3 regions of the Vibrio sp. JZG10 genome follow, and region 2 is predicted to be linked to each of the others. Evidence: predicted binding sites of a transcription regulator. Region 2 holds the regulator's gene; each other region holds the start of a gene.

Region 1 (4,291 bases), on a different contig from region 2:
ACCTACTTGATACTCCTGGACACGAAGACTTCTCGGAAGATACATATCGTACTCTAACGGCAGTCGACTCGTGTTTGATGGTTATCGATGCAGCGAAAGGTGTCGAGGATCGTACTCGTAAGTTGATGGAAGTAACCCGTCTACGTGATACGCCAATCGTGACCTTCATGAACAAACTTGACCGTGACGTTCGTGATCCAATGGAAGTATTGGACGAAGTAGAAAACGAATTGGGCATGATGTGTGCGCCTATCACGTGGCCAATCGGCTGTGGTAAAGAGTTTAAAGGTGTGTACCACATTCACCGTGATGAAACGATTTTATACGAATCTGGTCACGGTCATGAGATTCAAGAAGTTCGAATCATCAAAGGTCTAGATAACCCAGAGCTTGATGAAAAAGTCGGTGCAGGCCTTGCGGAAAGTGTTCGAGAAGAGCTTGAGCTTGTTATGGGTGCTTGCCCTGAGTTTGATTTGGAAATGTTCTTAACAGGTGACCTGACGCCAGTTTACTTCGGTACCGCATTAGGTAACTTCGGTGTAGACCACATGCTAGACGGTCTAACAGAGTGGGCACCAGCACCGAAAACGCGTCAAGCGGTTGAGCGTGAAGTTGAAGCGACAGAAGAGAAGTTCTCTGGTTTCGTATTCAAGATCCAAGCAAACATGGACCCGAAACACCGTGACCGTATCGCATTCATGCGTATTGTATCGGGTACTTACACGCAGGGTATGAAGATGAACCACGTTCGTCTTGGCAAGCAGGTGAGTATCTCTGATGCAGTAACCTTTATGGCGGGTGACCGTTCACGTGCAGAACACGCTTACGCGGGTGATATCATTGGTCTGCATAACCACGGTACTATCCAGATTGGTGATACCTTTACTCAAGGTGAGTCACTGAAGTTCTCTGGTATTCCGAACTTCGCCCCGGAACTGTTCCGTCGTATTCGCCTGAAAGATCCACTAAAGCAGAAACAGCTACTAAAAGGCTTGGTGCAACTATCAGAAGAAGGTGCGGTACAGGTATTCCGTCCACTACAAAACAACGATCTGATCGTTGGTGCCGTTGGTGTACTTCAGTTCGATGTTGTTGTGGCTCGTTTGAAGTCTGAATATAACGTTGAAGCGATTTATGAAGGCATCAACGTTGCAACTGCGCGTTGGGTTGAGTGTGATGATGCGAAGAAACTGGATGAGTTCCAACGTAAGAACCAAGCAAATTTAGCATTGGATGGTGGTGATAACTTAACGTATATTGCGCCAACAATGGTTAACTTAAACTTGGCGAAAGAGCGTTTCCCTGATATTGATTTCCGTGCGACGCGTGAGCACTAATCAAAAAGCGGTTTGGGTAAGCTTTAACGCAAACTAGATTTTAAAACGCCCTTGGCTATAAACTTAGCCAAGGGCGTTTTTTATAAGGATGAGATATGAACTGGTTTAAACGAGGATTGAAGCGTTACGACGACTGGTGCAAGGAGATGGGGCTAACCCCCGATCAAAAACGCAGCTGCGTTCCGTATCGAAAAGATCCTGCCCATCAAAATGAAGAGAACAGTGAAGCTCTGCTATTTTCTGATTCTCAGTTTGTCGGTACAGATAAAAAGTCTCAAGATGAAGCTCTTTGATACCCATTGTCACTTTGACTTTGATGTATTCCAAGGTGACTTTGCACATCAACTTCAGCTAGCTCAAACGCAAGGTGTGACAAGAATTCTGATTCCTTCAGTGGGACCTCAAAACTGGGCTCGTATTCAAACCTTGGCAGATCAACATGCCAATTTGTATTACGCCCTTGGGTTTCATCCGTATTTTCTTGAAGATAACGTCGAGCAGCACTTTGCTGAATTGGAACATTATCTAAAACAAAATGTTCCCCAGTGCGTGGCAATAGGAGAGTGTGGGCTAGATTTTGCCATTGATGTTGACCCACAGTTGCAAGAAAAGACACTTGAAGTTCAATTTGAACTGGCTAGACGCTTCGAACTCCCAGTTATTTTACACAGCCGAAAAGCGCACAATCGCCTTATTCAAATGGTTAAAGCGGCGAAGCTCCCTCGGGGAGGTGTGCTACATGCTTTCTCTGGGAGTTATCAGCAAGCAATGGAGTGGGTCAAAATAGGTTTTTTTATCGGTGTAGGAGGAACCATCACCTACCCAAGAGCGAAGAAAACGCGCGACGCAATTCAAAAATTACCACTCAAACATCTCGTGATCGAAACAGATGCACCGGATATGCCTATACTTGGATATCAAGGGGAGTCGAATCACCCAGCCAAACTCATTCATGTCTTTAATGAGCTCGTAGAGTTGCATAACGGCTCAAAGCAATCGATTGCCTCTCAGTTATGGAAAAATAGCAATTTTGCTTTCTCGATATGTGAATAAAATCTAAAGATGTGGTTTGAAATAGAAAACGTTTTCCTGCTTATTGTGAATTAACTCACAAAGCTGGCTGAATCAATCATGAATCTTATAGGAAAGTGTGAGGCTGGCATTACTTTAATTGATTCTGCATGAGTATAATTGCTCCCGCTTTATAGCTCCATTTTGTAACACGCCAATAAATAACTTATAAGGAAGTCATAAACTATGAGCCTGTTTATGAGCCTAATCGGTATGGTAGTGCTTCTTGCGATTGCAGTGGCATTTTCTAATAACCGAAAAGCTATCAATCTAAGAACTGTGGGTGGCGCATTCGCTATCCAATTCGCATTAGGTGCATTTGTTCTGTATGTACCTTGGGGCCGTGATCTACTAAACGGTTTCTCTTCAGGTGTTTCTAACGTTATCAACTACGGTAACGATGGTTCATCATTCCTGTTCGGTGGTCTTGTTTCTGACAAGATGTTCGAAGTATTCGGCGGCGGCGGTTTCATCTTCGCATTCCGTGTTCTTCCTACACTGATCTTCTTCTCTGCACTGATTTCAGTTCTTTACTACATTGGCGTTATGCAATGGGTTATCAAGATTCTTGGTGGCGCACTACAAAAAGCGCTGGGCACTTCACGTGCGGAATCAATGTCAGCAGCAGCAAACATTTTCGTAGGTCAAACAGAAGCACCTCTAGTTGTTCGTCCATTCGTTCCAAAAATGACTCAATCAGAGCTATTCGCGGTAATGTGTGGTGGTCTAGCTTCTGTTGCTGGTGGTGTACTAGCGGGCTACGCTTCAATGGGTGTTCCACTAGAGTACCTAGTAGCAGCATCATTCATGGCGGCACCAGGTGGTCTACTATTCGCTAAAATCCTTCACCCAGAGACTGACCAGCCTCACGAAAGTATCGAAGAAGCGATGGACGGCGGCGACGACAAACCAGTAAACGTAATCGACGCAGCAGCGGGCGGTGCGGCTTCTGGTCTACAACTTGCGCTTAACGTAGGTGCAATGCTAATCGCATTCGTTGGTCTAATCGCGCTGATCAACGGTATGCTAGGTGGCATCGGTGGTTGGTTCGGCATGCCAGAACTAACGCTAGAGCTAATCCTAGGTTACGCATTCTCTCCACTAGCATTCCTAATCGGTGTTCCATGGGCTGAAGCAGTAACTGCTGGTTCATTCATCGGTCAGAAAATCGTAGTGAACGAATTCGTTGCTTACTTGAACTTCACACCATACCTAGGTGAAAACGCTCAAGTAATCGCGGCAACTGGTGAAGTAATGTCTGAGAAGACAACAGCTATCATCTCATTCGCACTATGTGGTTTCGCGAACCTTTCTTCTATCGCGATTCTACTTGGTGGTCTAGGTAGCCTTGCACCAAACCGTCGTAGTGACATCGCTCGCATGGGTGTTAAAGCTGTTCTTGCAGGTACGTTGTCTAACCTTATGGCAGCGACAATTGCAGGCTTCTGCTTAAGCCTTGCAGCACTATAATTAGAATCGGTTCTTAATATATAGACGCCGTTTTACATCATGCCCTGTAGCAAGAGATTGCTGCGGGGCATTTTTCGTTTTTCGGGCTCCAAAATCTCACCGGGTGCCGACCTCAGTCTATGAGTTACGCAGCCGATGGAATAGGGGCTAGGAAATTTTGAGATACAAACCGTTTGCGCTCTATTTGGTGCTACAGTTTTGCGGTGAAACTCTATAATGTATTAATCACAGGATAGTGGTTAAGGTTGATACTTAATCACGTAATGAATATTACATAATCGATGGGCAAATGACTTGCCCAGCAATATCAGATCTAATAGGCGTTTTGCTGTGTGATGTGATATTAAAGACACCGCAATCATAGATTGTTGTGCCATAGGCCAAACTGGTACTGTGCGGTGACAAGGATAGCA
Region 2 (4,291 bases):
TTGTACGTGTGCTCGTCGTTTGTACGTGCCATTGGGTGAGAAAGGTGATGCGCTCATCACGAAACTGGTTGAAGCGACGAAGAATATTCGCGTAGACCAACCATTTGCAGAGCCTGCGCCATTTATGGGGCCGCAAATCTCCGTTGCCGCAGCCAAGTTCATTCTCGATGCACAAGCGAACCTTCAATCACTTGGTGGTGAAAGCTTGATTGAAGCTAAAGCAGGAGAGGCGGCGTTTGTTTCTCCGGGCATTATTGATGTAACGGACATTGCTGAGCTACCAGATGAAGAGTACTTCGGTCCACTTCTGCAAGTGGTGCGTTACGAAGGGCTAGAAAAAGCCGTAGAACTGGCGAACGACACGCGCTTTGGTCTCTCTGCTGGTTTAGTTTCAACTGACGACCAAGAATGGGAATACTTCGTTGACCATATTCGTGCAGGGATCGTGAACCGTAACCGCCAGCTCACAGGTGCAAGTGGTGATGCGCCATTTGGTGGCCCTGGTGCGTCAGGTAACCTACGTCCAAGCGCTTATTACGCAGCAGACTACTGTGCGTACCCGATGGCATCAATGGAAGGTCAAGAGACTATCTTGCCTGCAACATTAAGCCCAGGTGTGGCGCTATAAGTTTTAATAACAGAGTCGCAACCATGTATTGCGGCTCACCTTGCCGGCGAATCATTTAGGTATGGGTTGTAGTGATCGTTGGCAGAACACGGAAAGTGAGCAAAGACTCGGAAAAGCGTGTTGACTGACTGGCATTTACCGTCACAGGTTGATGGCTGCTCGTTCATTATTCTGGACAACTTTTCGTTGTGAACGAGCAGTCAACTTCCGCTTACCTTTTAACTCTACATCTCGTAACAAGGAGTCGTTATGACGCCCGATGTGTTATTTGAATCGCTATGGCAAGATTACATTCAACGTCTTTGCCCTTCTGCTGCGAAAGTACATCAGCTGCTTCAAGAAGATGAGCCTCTGATTAATGATCATATAGCTTTACGTACCTTCAATATTGCGCCTCTTGGTATCGAAACCTTAGCTAAACCATTTGTAGCCATTGGCTACCAGGCATGTGGTGACTACGTTTTCGAAAGTAAAAAGTTGGTTGCTAAACACTATGAGCACCCTGATCCGAAGCAACCTAAAGTCTTTATTAGTGAGCTAAAAGTTGAGGAGTGTTCACCTGAGCTGCAAGAGATTGTGAAAAAGCTGGTGGCACAAGTCGATGCAGGCAAGCTGAACGATAGCGCATTCTTACATGGTGGACGCTTGTGGGATTTAAGCTTTGCTGACTACCAAACGTTGGCTAAAGAAAGTGAGTATGCATCATGGTTGGCTGCGCATGGTTACGGCGCAAACCACTTCACGGTGAGCGTTAACCAGCTCAATGAATACGAAGAAGTGAAGCAAGTAAACGATCACTTACGTACGGCCGGATTTACCATTAATGAAAACGGCGGGGAAGTGAAGGGCACTCCTGAGGTGCTGCTAGAACAATCATCGACCATGGCGGATAAAGTGGCGGTTCGCTTTAGCGAAGGCACTGAAATTATCCCTGGTGGCTTTTACGAGTTTGCTAAGCGCTACCCGATGGAAAACGGTGAGCTGTACCCAGGTTTTGTGGCGGCTTCAGCGGACAAAATCTTTGAAAGTACGAATGGTTAACTTTTAGGGTTAACCTTTCGGCTAATCAACTTGCTCATTAGTCTTTTGTTGCTCTGAGCTCAATGTGGTTACAAGACAAATAAAAAGCCACCAATGTCGCCATTGGTGGCTTTTATAATTTTGTTCGCGTCACTCTGGTTTGAGATTAACGAGTACCGTAAACCACGATAGTTTTACCGTGCGCAGAGATTAAGTTCTGCTCTTCTAACATTTTCAAGATACGACCTACTGTCTCACGAGAACAGCCAACGATTTGACCGATTTCTTGACGAGTGATCTTGATTTGCATGCCGTCTGGGTGAGTCATTGCGTCTGGTTGTTTTGCAAGGTTCAGAAGCGTCTGAGCGATACGACCAGTTACGTCTAGGAACGCCAGGTCACCCACTTTTTGGCTAGTTACTTGAAGACGACGAGCCATCTGCGCAGAAAGGCGCATTAGGATGTCTGGGTTTACTTGGATAAGCTGACGGAATTTCTTGAAAGAAATTTCAGCAACTTCACAAGGAGATTTAGCACGAACCCAAGCTGTGCGCTCTTGGTCTTCCTCGAATAGACCAAGTTCACCAATAAAGTCTCCTTGGTTTAGGTAAGAAAGGATCATCTCCTTACCTTCTTCGTCTTTGATAAGAACCGCAACAGAACCTTTAACGATGTAGTACAAAGTTTCTGCCTTTTCGCCCGCGTGAATTAGCGTGCTCTTTGAAGGGTACTTATGAATATGACAGTGTGAAAGAAACCACTCTAATGTTGGGTCGGTTTGAGGTTTACCTAGAACCATAATATCTCACTTCCTCTGCAGGGTACGCTTGCGCTATCCATATTTTAGCTAAGCCTGAATTAGGCCTACTAGAATAAGAGCACTTTTTATATGCTGCAAGCTCTCTTGTGTTTCGGTAAGAAATAGTATCCTTTTTCGAAAACGATTTCTTGATTTTAATCGTGCCATGATTGAGATTTTGTAAGCAAAACTGTGCACATGATCACGGTATGAAAAGTAAACATCTTCGCAGGCAGGTTTTTAGCCAATTTTCCCTGTTTCGATGAGCTGTTGTAGGATAGGCCGAACTATGAGCTCCATTGCAAAGCTCATCTTACCGCCTGGTACGACAATCGTGTTGTGGCGTGACATGAATGAGCCATCAATCATAGCCAGGAGATATGGGAAGTCGACTTTCTTTATCCCACGCAAGCGAATAACGACAAAGCTCTCATCCAGGCTTGGGATACCTTTCGCGTTAAGTGGGTTAGAGGTATCGACCGTTGGGACGCGCTGAAAGTTAATATGAGTGCGAGAAAATTGTGGTGTGATGTAGTTAAGATAATCGTCCATCGAGCGCACGATAGAATCCATTACTGCTTCTCGTGAATGACCGCGGTCACGAGTATCACGCACAAACTTTTGGATCCACTCTAAGTTTACGATTGGTACCATACCAATCAAGAAATCCACATGTTGCGCGACATTAACATCGCCATCCACAACACCGCCGTGCAAGCCTTCATAGAAGAGAACGTCACTGTTCTCCGGTAAGTCCTGCCATGGTGTGAAGGTACCAGGCATTTGATTATAAGGTACGGCCTCGTCAAAGGTGTGTAGGTAGCGACGTACGCTGCCTGCGCCATCGTGACCATATTTACGGAAAAACTCTTCCAATCCTGGAAAGTCATTAGCTTGAGGGCCAAAGTAGCTAATGTGTCGACCTTGCTCGCGCGCTTTACGGATTTCTATATCCATTTCAGGGCGAGTAAAGCGATGGAAGCTGTCGCCTTCAACCCATGCGGGTTTAACGTTCATCATATTGAACATCTTACGGAAGGCTTCAGATGTAGTGGTCGTGCCGGCACCAGATGAACCAGTAACCGCAATAATTGGGTGTTTAGCTGACATGACAAACCTTGTCGAAAATTACTTACCTGTAATGTGCAGTAGGCTGCTACTGCACGGTCGATAACCCACTATAGCACGTAACAATGCCTTGTCATTGAGTGGGGTACGGTAAAATGTGAAGGTTCTAAAATTTTGTTTTTACCTGAATATCGACGGTTTCGTGCAGTTCAGAGAACACGATAACCGCTTCGCCTTTTTCTAATTGAGTTTTTACTTGATCCACTTTGTCTTGCAAAGAAACCTCGACGGTTCCGTAATCCGTGCCTTCACGTAAGACGAATTCACGAATTAAGTTTTCCAATGTTTCTGGCGCAATGTCTTGCCATGGAATGATCATAAATACCTCGAACTTTTATGATGAGCGGCTAGTTTACTGCTTTCGCTGCTTGGATACAGCAGAAAGGTAATCTGCGGCAATACTTTCGTAATACGCTGGCAGCGCTTCTTCCAACCAAAATTTCGGCTTGAGCGCTGAACCTGTAAGGAAACCAACATGCCCACCGTGCTCAAAGAGACGGTAATCAATATTATCTGGCAGAACAAATTTCGGGATCACATCGTCGGTCATGAATGGATCGTCTTTGGCGTGAATGATCAGTGTCGGTAGCGTGATCTGTTGTAATTTACTTAAGCCAGAACATTGATCGTAATAATCTTGTGCGTCTTTAAAACCGTGCAGTGGTGCCGTGATCAAATCATCGAATTCATACAATCGTGTGACACGTTTTATTGAG
Region 3 (4,291 bases), on a different contig from region 2:
CGCGAGCCAAAATGGTTTGGTATTTTTGGTCAATACGCTCACGCAGGAGGTTCGAAGGTTCCGCTGGCGGTTCACTTGCTTCCGCTGTGTACTCTTGGGAAACAAAACGAGAGACCTCGTCGTACGGGTTATGGTCTAGCGTGGCGATTGGCTCTTCATCAGCAGAATAGTTCACATGTTGACAAAGAATATAGCCTGAGTGGGCTTCACCAGAAACAATCCAGTAGACACCATTATTGCTGTTTGGCTGCAATGCAACATAGTTTGAGGCCAATTCATAGTGCGTTGCGTGGTTTACCCAACGAGCATCAATAGTGGCTAATTTACGGCGACAGCGACTCGCAATATGATCAACATGGTCGTAAAAGGTTTTCGGGTTGATACTGAGTTTTCGGCAGATCTCGCGTACAGAGTAACCAGTAAACAATAAGCCCATTAAATTCTCTTGGAATTGTAGCTTTTTGTTCGCGCCTGACCATTTATCAACAAAGGTACTTTGACACGCTTTACAACGGTAACGTTGACGATCACCACTGTAACCGAAAGCGTGGTAGAGGTGTTTATGTGTGTGGACGGATAGTCCAAAGTTCTCGCAATCATCATTGCGGCACGCAGGCAACCCGTCACTGTGGACGTGTCGCAGGCGATGAAGTTCGTTCACGACATCGCGATTGTTAAGTAAGGGGGGGAAAGCTCCACATTCACGGCATACCATCGCCGGACGTTTAGGGTTAGCATGTTGCAGAACGTAACGCTTTGCATCACTCAATCCAAAGTTGTCACACGCCAATGTTTTACAAAAGTTGAGTTGTAACCCATCTGCGTCTTTTGGCAGTTCGCCGTTAGACACAATCGCCCCCTCGGGATAATTCGGGCAGCCAGCAATAACTCTGGCTGCAAATTATTACTTACTACTTGTTCTTAGATGTTGATTGCGGTTTCTAGCGCAACTTTCATCATGTCGTTGAACGACTTTTGACGCTCTTCTGAGCTTAGTTTTTCGCCACGGATGATGTGGTCAGAAACCGTTAGGATAGTTAACGCCTTCGCACCTAGGTCTGCAGCAACACCGTAGATACCAGCCGCTTCCATGTCTACACCTAGGATGCCTAGTTTTTCCATCTTCTCGAAGATGTCAGCTTCTGGTGTGTAGAACAAGTCTGCAGAGAATACGTTACCAACTTTCACTGGTACTTGTTGAGCACGTGCTTGGTTTACCGCTTCTTCTAGAAGGCCGTAGTCAGCGATTGCAGCGAAGTCGTGGTTGTTGAAACGGATACGGTTTACTTTAGAGTCTGTAGAAGCACCCATACCGATAACAACGTCCATTAGGTTAACGTCGTCACGTACCGCACCACAGCTACCTACACGGATTACGTTTTTCACGCCGTATTCTGCGATTAGCTCGTGTACGTAGATACAGCAAGAAGGGATACCCATGCCGTGACCCATAACAGACACTTTTTTGCCTTTGTAAGTGCCAGTAAAGCCGAACATGTTACGAACGTCACAAACTTGCTTCACATCTTCAAGAAACGTTTCTGCGATGTATTTAGCACGTAAAGGGTCGCCTGGCATTAGAACCGTTTCAGCGAAATCACCTGGTTGTGCATTGATGTGTGGGGTTGCCATAAGTGCTCTCCAAAGTTTTGTTTTGATAAAACGCCTCTAGTATAGGACGCTATTACCAATTCTGTTGAACTTGTTCGTTTTCGTTGAAGCAATAATATCGGGACGTACAGTGGCCCCTTGAGAGCTTAGTCACAAAAACCACGCTTTTAGAAACCATGAACATCATTGATAACTAAATCTGTTGAAAGCAAAAGAGCAATCGATTCGCTTTTGAGCGATTTGTCGATTGCGCGCACAAAATGGACTCTGAGAACATCAAAAACTTTTGAGAAAGCGCTGATCGAAATGCTCTTGAGAAGAGTAAAACGATTAAATTGTACAATTTATTTTCTTGTACAATCTGAAAAGCCTTGCTATAAGTTATACAACAAAACATTTTGTATAGGGATGCGTCATCATGGAATCTTCAATCAAAGTAGGTATCAGTTCTTGTGTTTTGGGTGAACGAGTTCGTTTTGACTCTGGTCATAAAGTAAGTAACTTTGTGACTAAAGAGCTCAGCCCATATTTTGACTTTGTTTCGGTATGTCCCGAAGTGGGCGTCGGAATGCCAGTGCCGCGACCAACAATTCGTTTGATTTCCGAAGAAGAGCGTGTGGCGCTGGTAGAAACTAAAAATCCAGAAAATGACCATACCGATAATATGCTTGCTTACTCTGCTAACAAAGTGGAGGAACTACAAAGCGAGCAACTTTGCGGTTACATCGTCTGTGCCAAGTCTCCAACTTGCGGTATGGAGCGCGTCAAGGTTTATAGCAAAAATAACGCAGCGAAAGAGGGCGTCGGCTTGTACACACAAACGCTGATGAAAAAAATGCCTTGGTTGCCCGTCGAGGAGGATGGCCGACTCAACGATCCTGTATTAAAAGAAAACTTTATTACCCGAGTATTTTGCCTGAACGACTTTTATGACTCGATGGACGGAGAGCCAACTCGAGGCAAAATTATCGATTTTCATTCGCGCTATAAGTTGACCTTGATGGCGCATCACCCTGAGTCATACCGCTCTCTTGGTCGTTTAGTTGCCGATGTCGCTAGCTATGAAATCGAAGAATTCTATCGAGAGTATCGCTTAGGTCTTATGAAGGCACTTGCGAATCGTGCTAGCCGAAAAAACAACACTAACGTACTAATGCATTTACAAGGGTATTTTAAGCGCGCTTTAACTAAAGACGAAAAAGAAGAATTAGCAACAGTAATTCATGACTACCGCACTGGTACATTGCCATTATTAGCACCGTTGACATTGATTAAGCACTACTTAAACACTTACCCAGATGAGTATTTAGCAAAACAGAAGTTTTTAGAACCGTATCCGCAGGAGATGAGATTACGCTATGGTTTGTAGTTCAGAAGAAAAACTATACGCGATCCGAGATGTCGCAGAAATCACGGGTGTGAAGCCAGTTACGCTGAGAGCTTGGCAGAGAAGATACAATTTGATCCAGCCTCAGCGAACAGAAAAAGGGCACAGACTTTATCGACAGCAAGATCTCGATACGATTCGTGAAGTCCAGAGTTGGCTCGCGAAGGGGATTGCCATCGGTAAAGTAAAGGGACTTTTGGGAAAAAGTGCGGACGTAGAAGTCAACAATGAAGTTCGTACTCTCGAAGAAGTAGAAACCATGTTATCAGCACTTTCGAAACTGAATCGAGGCAAAGCGGAAAGCTTACTTGCTTCTGTTCTCAAAGAGTATCCATTGAACTTGGTTATTGAACAATTTATTGACCCTGTATTTGACGCGCTGGAGATGGTCAAAGGATCGCTGAGATCGTTGCAGATGGGGTTATTTCAAACTTGTTTGATTACTCGTCTTGCCCTTGTTATCGACTCTGAAAACAAAGCCGCTTCCAAAGGGAAGTGCTTGCTTATCAGCTTTGAACAACATAGGGAAGCAGAGAGCTGGATTCAAGCAGCGAAGTTGTGTGAGCAAGGGTATCACACGACGTTGATCGACAAAGTTGATGATGTCTCTGGTTTACTGGAGCACGAAGTTGTTGATAGCTACTCGCTTATTTACCTGTTTTCCAATAAAGCGCTGGCAGCTAAGCAAGTGGAGTCTATCAAAATGCTTCAAACACGTTTTGGCGAACGTATTGGATGTTCTGAAGTGATTGAGAAACTGCACCTAACAGAATAGACGAAACGAAGGAGACACCATGATCTTAGTATGGTTTCGACGTGATTTACGAACGTTAGACCACACCGCACTTAAAGCGGCGTTAGATTCAGGTCAGCCTGTTGTCGCTTGTTTCATCGCGACGCCAGAGCAGTGGCGAGAACACCACATGGCGCCGATGCAGGCGGATCTCATTGCTCGTCGTTTAGAGTATCTCAACGACGAGTTGGAAAGCCTGAATGTGCCTTTTTTATATAAAGAGGTGCCGTCGTTTTCTGATTGTACCGAAGTGATTAGTGAATGGGCGAAAACACTTGAAGCAACGTCTGTTATGGCGAATATTCACTATGAAGTAAATGAACGAGAGCTCGATGCACAAGTGAGTGAGGCGCTAGCTTCCAATGATATCGATTTTGAACTGTTTCACGACAAATGTGTGCACCCACCAATGACGGTTCTCAATAAGCAAGGTGAGTATTTTAAGGTATTTACACCATTCAAACGTGCTTGGTTGACGCAGTTTCAAATGCCAACGGTAA

What was found. The regulator CRP, encoded in region 2, controls carbon source genes, mostly activating them, when cyclic AMP is high. The targets are predictions, from matches to a motif close to TGTGANNNNNNTCACA.
Region 1: the regulator CRP is predicted to act here: its motif matches at 2,435-2,450, upstream of ACWYVB_RS11820 (NupC/NupG family nucleoside CNT transporter).
Region 3: the regulator CRP is predicted to act here: its motif matches at 1,751-1,766, upstream of deoD (purine-nucleoside phosphorylase).

What each region holds. Positions count from the first base shown of each region.
Region 1 covers NZ_JBSUGE010000009.1:29,501-33,791, reverse strand. The annotation lists gene prfC (peptide chain release factor 3) at 1-1,337, shown strand, start outside; gene ACWYVB_RS11830 (DUF5363 family protein) at 1,433-1,630, shown strand; gene ACWYVB_RS11825 (TatD family hydrolase) at 1,617-2,390, shown strand; gene ACWYVB_RS11820 (NupC/NupG family nucleoside CNT transporter) at 2,595-3,878, shown strand.
Region 2 covers NZ_JBSUGE010000030.1:15,283-19,573, reverse strand. The annotation lists gene astD (succinylglutamate-semialdehyde dehydrogenase) at 1-628, shown strand, start outside; gene ACWYVB_RS22390 (DUF1338 domain-containing protein) at 878-1,669, shown strand; gene crp (cAMP-activated global transcriptional regulator CRP) at 1,815-2,447, opposite strand; gene ACWYVB_RS22380 (phosphoribulokinase) at 2,688-3,557, opposite strand; gene ACWYVB_RS22375 (YheU family protein) at 3,682-3,894, opposite strand; gene ACWYVB_RS22370 (hydrolase) at 3,928-4,291, opposite strand, start outside.
Region 3 covers NZ_JBSUGE010000004.1:291,567-295,857, forward strand. The annotation lists gene ACWYVB_RS08255 (hypothetical protein) at 1-850, opposite strand, end outside; gene deoD (purine-nucleoside phosphorylase) at 922-1,632, opposite strand; gene ACWYVB_RS08265 (YbgA family protein) at 2,030-2,980, shown strand; gene ACWYVB_RS08270 (MerR family transcriptional regulator) at 2,970-3,773, shown strand; gene phrB (deoxyribodipyrimidine photo-lyase) at 3,793-4,291, shown strand, end outside.